DNA from 2 places in the Caulobacter sp. FWC26 genome. Region 1 is predicted to be linked to the other one. Evidence: predicted binding sites of a transcription regulator. Region 1 holds the regulator's gene; the other holds the start of a gene.
The links. Region 1 encodes LexA, which represses DNA repair genes until DNA is damaged. Its sites were predicted from a motif close to ATGTTCNCNANNTGTTCT; they were not measured.

Region 1 (4,410 bases):
TCGGATAAACCCGAAACGGGCTTTCAAGGCGCTGGCGTCGGACGGCGAAGCAGCTCCATCCTCCCCCCGTCGCCGCGCCGAGAACGCGGATGAGGAAACGGACATGAACTGGCTCGCGCGAGTCGTGAAATGGGCTCTGGCCACGAACTTCAAGCTGCAGGGCTGGAAGATCGAGGGCGCGCCGCCCGAGACGCGAAAATTCGTCGTCATCGCTGCGCCCCACACCAGCAATTGGGACTTTGTCTACTTCGTCGGCGCAGCCGACGCCTTGAACCTTGATCTCAGCTTCATCGGCAAGGCCTCGCTGTTCAAGGCGCCATTCGATCAGATGATGCGGGACCTGGGTGGCATCCCCCTCGACCGCGAGCGCTCCAAGGACATGGTCAGGGCCATGGTCGAAGAATTCGGCCGTCGAGACACCTTCATGCTGACGATCGCGCCCGAGGGCACGCGCGGTAAGGCGCGGCAATGGAAGACGGGCTTCTATCACATCGCCATGGGCGCCAAGGTCCCGATGGTGCTGGGGATGATGGACTACCAGCGAAAGGTCGTGGGCCTGGGCCCCGCGATCTATCCGACCGGCGACTACGCCGCCGACATGCGCCGGATCGCCAGCTTCTACCAGAGCTGCACCCCGAAGTTCCCTGAGTTGGCCACGCGGTTCGACGATCTGGACACGGCGTCGGACGCCTAACGGACGCCACGGATCTATAAGACGAGCGCCGGGACTGACAGGAGAATCGGATGCGCGCCTTACTGACCTCGTTGAAAGCCCTGGCGCCGTCGCCGATCAAGCGCGCTTGGCGCCGGCTGCGACCGTTTGCTCGCGTCTCATCTCCGTCCGACCAAAGCGCGAGCGACGACACCGGATCGGTAAGCGCGCCAAGAGAACTTTGGCATCTGGTCGGCGCCGCCGACGCCGACTTCGTCCGGGTAGGCCAGGGATTCAAGTCTCTCTTCCTGGACGCTGGCCTAAAGCCCCATCACGCCCTTCTGGACGTCGGTTGCGGGATCGGCCGCGCCGCGGCGCCGCTTGTCGACTATTTGGATGAGAACGGCCGCTACGCGGGTTTTGACGTGATGGCGGAGGCCATCGACTGGTGCCGCGCCAACATCGCGGTCGGAGATCCGCGATTCGAGTTCCTCCACGCCGACATGCACAGCGACCGCTACAACCCCGGCGGAACCCAGCCGGCCAGCGCATATGTCTTCCCCTATCCCGACGCGAGCTTTGACTATGTCTGGCTCGGTTCGGTCTTCACCCACCTGCTGGCGGCCGACCAGGCGCAGTTCGCGCGCGAGATCACGCGGGTGCTGAGGCCCGGCGGCGTCAGCATCATCTCGTGGTACCTGATCGACGACGAGGCGCGCGCCAACGCCAGCGAGGGTCGCGCGGCCTTTGACTTCGCCCATGCTCTGGACGGGTGCTGGACTGCGACGCCAGACTTGCCCGAGGCGGTCATCGGCTATGACCTTCAGGCTGTGCGAGACCAGTATGAGGCGCTGGGCCTCGACATTCTGAACCAAGCGCTGGGAGTCTGGCGGCGGGAGCCCCTCCAAGACCAGGACATCATCATCGCCCGCAAATGCACCTGAAAGATTTTATTAAGCTTTTGATTCTTCAGACCTTTTAGCCTCAACTTTTGCTAAGCCTCTGAAATTGAGCGTGTTTCCCGCGTTAACGAACCTCGACTTGACATTATCGCGGAACACCAGGAGAACATTCGCAAGGTTTGCGGTTTGTTCCGCGCTCCACCCGAGGCCGATATGCTCACGCGCAAGCAGCACGAACTGCTGATGTTCATTCACGAGCGGATCAAGGAGACCGGCGTCTCCCCGTCGTTCGACGAGATGAAGGAGGCTCTGGACCTGGCGTCCAAGTCGGGCATCCATCGCCTCATCACCGCCCTGGAAGAGCGTGGGTTTATCCGCCGGCTTGCTCACCGCGCCCGCGCGCTGGAGGTGGTGAAGTTGCCTCAGCAGGCGACGACCGCCGCGCCGCCCAAGGGGCGTGGCGCGTTCCGTCCGCAGGTCTTCGAGGGCGGCGGCGCTCCAGCGCAAGCCGCGAGCGCCGCCGCGCCAGCCAACGACAGCCGCGAACTGCCAATCCTGGGCCGGATCGCTGCGGGTACGCCGATCGATGCGATCCAGCACGAACGCGAGCGGCTGCCGGTGCCGGAGTCTATGCTGGGCGGCGGTGAACACTATGTTCTGGAGGTTCAGGGCGACTCGATGATCGAGGCCGGAATCCTCGATGGCGACTATGTCATCATAAAAAAGGGCGACACCGCGACGTCGGGCGAGATTGTCGTCGCGTTGGTTGGTGAGGAAGCCACCCTGAAGCGCTTGCGCAAGAAGGGCGGCTCGATCGCTCTGGAGGCCGCGAACCCGAAATACGAGACCCGCATTTTCGGGCCCGACCAGGTCGAAGTTCAGGGCAAGCTGGTCGGCCTGATCCGGCGCTATCACTAAGGTCGCTAGGGGCCACTGAAGCCCAAGGCCCTGATCCTCAAGCGGGATCAGGGCCTTTTTCGCGTTCACCGTCTCGCTTTAGCTAACAGACGTCAGTCGCCCTTCGCGCGCCAGCCGTTCAGCCATAGCGTCGAAACCAGCCCAAGCGGCGCCCGCCAGCGCGCCGCCGCTGCTGACTCGGCGCACGCCCAACGCCGCCAGGTTCTCGACCTTCATGTCCGAACCCCACAGCAGCACGTTGACGGGCTTGGGAGCGACCGCTCGAACGATGGCTTCGATCTCCTTTGGATCACTGACCGCAGGCGCGTAGAGGCAGTCCGCACCAGCGTCGGCATAGGCCTTGAGACGCTCCAAGGCCGGTCCCAGATCGCGACGGCCGCGAAGATAGCCCTCGGTCCGGCCGACCAGCATCACATCCTGGCCACTGGCGTCGATAGCCGCGCGCGCCGCCTTGAGCCGCTCGACAGCGACGGGAACGTCGTAGAGCGCCGCCCCCGACCAGTCCTCAATCGATAGGCCCGCGATCCCGGTCGCGACAGCCAGCGAAACGCTCTCGGCCACCTCGTCCGACGTCTCGCCAAAGCCGTTCTCGAAATCGGCGTTCACCGGCAGATCCGTGGCCGCGCAAAGCATCGCCAGGTGGGCGATCACCTCGTCGCGCGTCACCTGGCCATCGTCCTTGCCCAAGGAACAGGCCATGCCAGCGCTGGTCGAGGCCAAAGCCTTGAACCCCAACGTCTTGAGCCGCTTGGCGCTTCCCGCGTCCCAGGGATTAGGAAGAACGAAACATCCCTCCAAATGCAGGGCGCGGAAGGCTGCGCGGCGGGCGGTGAAGGCGGTGGACATGATGGCGCTCCTCGTGGTCCCGCAGACGGGGCGGCGCCCGTTTCTAATCCCGCTGCGTGACATCGCGTGTCAGCAGGGCGCTCCAGGGCCGCTGGCCACGTAGCGGCTGGGCCCAGACGATCCGCCAGCCGTCGGGACGTCTATAGAGCTCAGCTGCTCCCAAGCGCGCGAAATCCTCGCCGGTCAGCAGCACGGTCTCGGCGCAAAGCGGCGGCGCTCGCACCGGCGCAGGTCCTCGTATGACCACGATTTCGCTCCGAACGCACAACCCGGAGAGGGTCTCGGCGTCGGGCGTCTTGCGCGACCAGGCCAAAGCCAGACGCACGGGCGCCCCCAAACCCGGCGCGCAGACGCGGCGATCGCAGACGTAGAGACGCCAGGCGGCCGGCTCCAGCCCCCTGCGTCTTGCCCAAAGCTCCGCGCCAAAGCGCTTGGCGTCGGTCCGGAGCAGCACAGCCGCGTCGCCTGACCGCACTGCGGCAGTGGCGCCGTCGGCGGCGATCCAGGCGTCCGGCGGCGCAGGTCTGGGCCACAGCGCGACCGACAGCGCCAGAGGCGCGCCGATCCAGCGCAGTCTTCCTTTCCACAGGCACAGGATCATCAAACCCAGGAACGCCACGACTAGGACCTGCGGCGGCGCGCTGGCCACCACCTGCTGCGCACCGTGCGCGTTGGCGAAGGCGTTGGCCACCGCCAGCATTGCGTCTACGCCCCAGCCGGCCAGGGCTAGAAGCGGCCCTCCTAGTCCGATGGGCTCCAGGACGGCGCCGATGGCCAGGAACGGCATGATCACGAACGAGGACAACGGCGCGACGGCGAGGTTGGCGGGCAGCCCCCAGACCGCGACCCGGTTGAAATGCTGCATCGCGAACGGCGCGGTGGCCAGTCCTGCGACGAGACTGGCGGCGACACTGGCCGCCAGCCAGGCGACCATGGCCTGCGGGACGCGGATCCACCACGGCGTCGAGATCTCACGCACCGGCCGTGGCCACGCTTCGGCCAACGCCACCAGCGCGGCGGTTGCGGCGAACGACATCTGGAACCCCGGCTCACCGGCGGTTTCCGGCTTGAGCAGCAGAATGAAGAGGGCCG
Region 2 (4,410 bases), 1.4 Mb from region 1:
TCCGTTGGCCAAGACGGCGGGCGTCATCAACACCGACGCCCTGGATCCGACCGGCCCGGCCAAGGACTTCACGATCTCGGGCAACGCCAAGCTCGACCTGCTCGACGACCTGATCGCCAAGGGCAAGGCCGTCGGCCGCGTGTATACGCCCGACCCGGCCACAGAGGCCGGCTATTTCTACCGTTCTGACCACTTCCCCTTCGCCAAGCGCGGCGTGCCGGCGATCTCGTTTGGTTCCGGCGAAGATCTGGTCGAGGGGGGTGTCGCCGCCGGCAAGGCCGCCGCTGACGCCTATCGCATCAACGCCTACCACCAGCCCGCCGACGAGTGGAACGACAACTGGCGTCTGGACGGCATGAGCGCCGACATCGCTCTGGTCTACAGCGTTGGCCGCGATCTGGCCGGCTCGACCCGCTGGCCCGATTGGGGCGCGGGCTCGGAGTTCAAGGCCGCGCGCGACGCCAGCAAGGCCGAGCGGAAGTAGGGTTCGTCCGAAACGCTCCTTCCCGTGTCATCCCGGCCGGAGCGTAGCGTAGAGCCGGGACCCAGGGGTGACAAAGCGCCGTGCGCGCCGCCCCTGGGTCCCGGATAGCCTCTCCGAGGCTTCCGGGATGACACCTTGAGTTTGCGACCTCCCCCATGACCGCCTCCGTTTTCGACCTCTTCAAACTCGGCGTCGGCCCGTCGAGCAGCCACACCATGGGCCCGATGACGGCGGCAGTGCTGTTCATCGGTCGGCTGCGCGACGCCGGTAAGCTGACCTCCGTCGCGCGGGTCGAAACGCGGCTCTACGCGTCCCTCGCCCTCACCGGCAAAGGCCACGCCACCGATCGCGCCGTGATCCTGGGCTTGATGGGCTTCGTGCCGGCGGAGCTCGATCCCGACGCCGGCGAAGCCACCCTGCTGGAAAGCCAGGCCAGCCAGTCGCTGAAGCTGGGCGGTGAGGTCGATATCGCCTTCGACGCGGCGACAGACATCGTCTGGCTGGGCCATGAGCGCCTGCCCCAGCATCCGAACGGCCTGACGTTCAGCGCCTTCGATAAGGCTGGCGCCCTCTTGGCTGAACGGACCTACTTCTCGATTGGCGGTGGCTTCGTTCGCGACGAAAGCGAGATGGGCCGCAACACCCCGCCCGAGGCTGGCCCTGAGATTCCTTTCCCGTTCGAAAGCGCGGCCGACCTGCTGGACCGCGCCGAGCAGGCGGGCCTTTCCATCGCCGAGGTGATGGCCGCCAACGAGCGCGCGCGGATGAGCGAGGGCGAGATGAACGCCGGTCTTGACCGTATCTTCGGCGCCATGGAGGCCTGCATCGATCGCGGCATGCGCCAGGAGGGCGTGCTGCCCGGCGGCCTCACCGTCAAGCGCCGCGCCCGCCAGATCCACCAGACCATCCTGGGCCGGATGGAGCGCCAGATGAGCGATCCGCTGGCGGCGATGGACTTCGTCAACCTGTGGGCCATGGCGGTCAACGAGGAGAACGCCGCCGGCGGCCGTGTGGTCACCGCCCCGACCAATGGCGCGGCGGGCCTGGTTCCGGCCGTGCTGCGGTTCTTCGTCCGCTTCCACAAGGGAACGCCCGAACAGGTTCGCACCTTCCTGCTGACCGCCGCCGCCATCGGCGCGCTCTACAAGATGAACGCCTCGATCAGCGGCGCCGAGGTCGGCTGCCAAGGCGAGGTGGGCGTCGCCTGCTCGATGGCGGCGGCGGGGCTAGCCGCCGCGCTCGGCGGGACCAACGCCCAGATCGAGAACGCCGCCGAGATCGGCATGGAGCATAATCTCGGCCTGACCTGCGACCCGATCGGCGGCCTGGTGCAGATCCCCTGCATCGAGCGCAACGCCATGGGCGCCATCAAGGCCATCGACGCCGCCCGCCTGGCCCTGCTGGGCGACGGCCAGCACTCGGTGTCGCTCGACAAGGTCATCGCCACGATGAAGCGCACCGGCGAGGACATGAACGAGATCTACAAGGAGACCTCGATGGGCGGCCTGGCGGTGGGCCTGTCGGTCAACCGGGTGGAGTGTTGATCACTCGCCCCCTCCGGGCCTGACGGCCCTCCTCCCCCAGAGGGGGAAGAAGGGCGCCTTCCGCCCCCTCTGGGGCCGGACGACCTCGCGAAGCGAGGTCAGGTGGGGCGTCTCGAGGCTTGCCGTCCCCGCTCCTTTTTCTACGGTGCGCCACCGGAACATCAAGGGAACATTTGCACATGGGCAAGATCCGAACCGGCATCGGCGGCTGGACGTTCGAGCCCTGGCGCGGGACCTTCTACCCCGATGACCTCAAGCAGAAAGACGAGCTGAAATACGCGTCCTCCAAGCTGACCAGCATCGAGATCAACGGCACCTACTATTCGACCTTCAAGCCCAACAGCTGGATGAAGTGGCGCGACGAGACGCCGGACGACTTCGTGTTCTCGGTCAAGGCCAGCCGCTTTTGCACCAACCGCCGGGTGCTGTCGGAGAACAACGACTCGCTGGAGAAATTCCTGTCGCAGGGGCTGGAGGAGCTTGGTCCGAAGCTTGGTCCCATCAACTGGCAGTTCATGGCCACCAAGAAGTTCGATCCGGCGGATTTCGAGGGTTTTCTGAAGTTACTGCCAAACGAGCAGAAGGGCGTTCGCCTGCGCCATGCGGTGGAGGTTCGCAGCCCGACCTTCGCCTGCCAGCAGTTCTACGACCTCTGCGCCAAATATGGCGTGGCCATCGTCTACGCCGTCGATGACGAGGCGCCTGAGTGGCCGTGCATCGACCAGCCCACCGCCGACTTCACCTACGCCCGCCTGATGTGCAGCCGCGAGGACGAGCCCACCGGCATGACCTCCGAGGAGCTTGACGGCGTGGTCGCCCAGACCCGCAAGTGGGCCGAGCGCGGCGACGTGTTCGCCTACTTCATCGCGGGGGCGAAGGCGAGGAATCCGGCGGCGGCGATGGCGTTGATCGAGAAGCTGGGGGCGGCGTAAGCGCCCCCTCCTGAACCTAATCCGTGTCATCCCGGCCTAAGCGTAGCGTAGAGCCGGGACCCAGGGGCGGCGCGCACAGCGTTCCTTCACCCCTGGGTCCCGGATAGCCTCTACGAGGCTTCCGGGATGACACCGCTTTTTGTTCAAACCTTCTTCGGAAACCACGGCACGAACCCGCTAGTCCGCGCCACATACTCCGCATAGCCCGGCTTGGACTTTTTCATCTTGCCCTCGGTGGTCGGCACGCCGCTCCACTTGGTGAGCAGGAAGGTGATCAGCACCGGACCCGGCAAGGCCCAGGCGCCGAGACCCGTCTCGGCGGCGATGAGATAGAGGCCCCACCAGACGCAGGCGTCGCCGAAATAGTTCGGGTGGCGGGTATAGCGCCACAGGCCCTTGTCCATGACCTTGCCGGCGTTATCGGGATTGGCCTTGAAGGCCGTGAGCTGAGCATCGCCGATGGTCTCGAACAGAATGCCGATGATGGCCAGCGCCGCGCCGGCATAGGCGAGGACGCCCAGCGGGCCCGGTCCCTGTCCGAGTTGCACCGGCAGGGCGACCAGATAGCTCAGCACCGCCTGAAGACCGAACACGATGATCAGCGAGGTGGTGGCGAAGTTCCAGCGCTTGGTCTTCTCATAGTGGGCGAAGATCGCGACATAGCGACGATCGGCGCCGTGCTTGCGCCAGCGCCACAGCAGATAGATCCCCAGCCGCGCGGCCCACAGGGTGCAGAGCCCGGTCAGCAGCAGGCCGTGCGGCGTGTGCGGTCCCTGTAGCAGGGAGCTCCAGGCCAGCAAGGCCATGCTGGGGCCCCACCAGGCGTCGATGAAGCTGACGTCCTTCGTCCGTAGACTGACAGCCCAGAGGGCGAGGAACGCGACCGCCGAGACGGCGGCGTTGACGGCGAGGATGCTGAGGATGGCCATGAAAGACTCTGGACGGAAGTATGCGGTTGATACGGGGCGATGCGGGAAATGGATCCTTCTCAGCCAGGGGGAGGATTTTCGTCCTTAAGTCCCGACCACGAAGCTCACCGTCGTCGTGGTGGAGCCACCGATATTCAGGGTTTGCACGGTTCTCGCGCCCTCGACCTGGTAGTCGCCGGCTTGCCCGGTGGTCTGCTTCCAGGCATCCAGAACCATACGCACCCCAGTGGCGCCAACCGGATGGCCCGTCCCGATCAGGCCGCCCGAGGGGTTGATCGGTAGCCTGCCGCCGATGGCGATGTCGCCGTTCTCGACGGCTTTCCAGCTCTCGCCCGGGGCGGTCAGGCCCAGGTGGTCGATAGCCATGTATTCGGTGGCGGTGAAACAATCGTGGGTCTCTACCGCGTCAAGGCCCGAGACATCCGGCGCAATCCCCGCCCGGGCGCGGGCGTCCAGGATGGCTCGGCGCACCTGCGGGAACACGTAGTCCTGATCGCGGCTGGCTTCGATCTTCCGTGCGT

Region 2: the regulator LexA is predicted to act here: its motif matches at 2,184-2,201, upstream of CSW63_RS05970 (DUF72 domain-containing protein).

What each region holds. Positions count from the first base shown of each region.
Region 1 covers NZ_CP033875.1:2,313,924-2,318,333, forward strand. The annotation lists gene trpC (indole-3-glycerol phosphate synthase TrpC) at 1-8, shown strand, start outside; gene CSW63_RS12545 (lysophospholipid acyltransferase family protein) at 104-694, shown strand; gene CSW63_RS12550 (class I SAM-dependent methyltransferase) at 745-1,596, shown strand; gene lexA (transcriptional repressor LexA) at 1,768-2,472, shown strand; gene CSW63_RS12560 (isocitrate lyase/phosphoenolpyruvate mutase family protein) at 2,551-3,318, opposite strand; gene CSW63_RS12565 (ComEC/Rec2 family competence protein) at 3,362-4,410, opposite strand, start outside.
Region 2 covers NZ_CP033875.1:939,345-943,754, reverse strand. The annotation lists gene CSW63_RS05985 (M28 family metallopeptidase) at 1-484, shown strand, start outside; gene CSW63_RS05975 (L-serine ammonia-lyase) at 640-2,028, shown strand; gene CSW63_RS05970 (DUF72 domain-containing protein) at 2,208-2,960, shown strand; partial or broken gene CSW63_RS05965 (DUF1295 domain-containing protein) at 3,104-3,965, opposite strand; gene CSW63_RS05960 (acetyl-CoA acetyltransferase) at 3,974-4,410, opposite strand, start outside.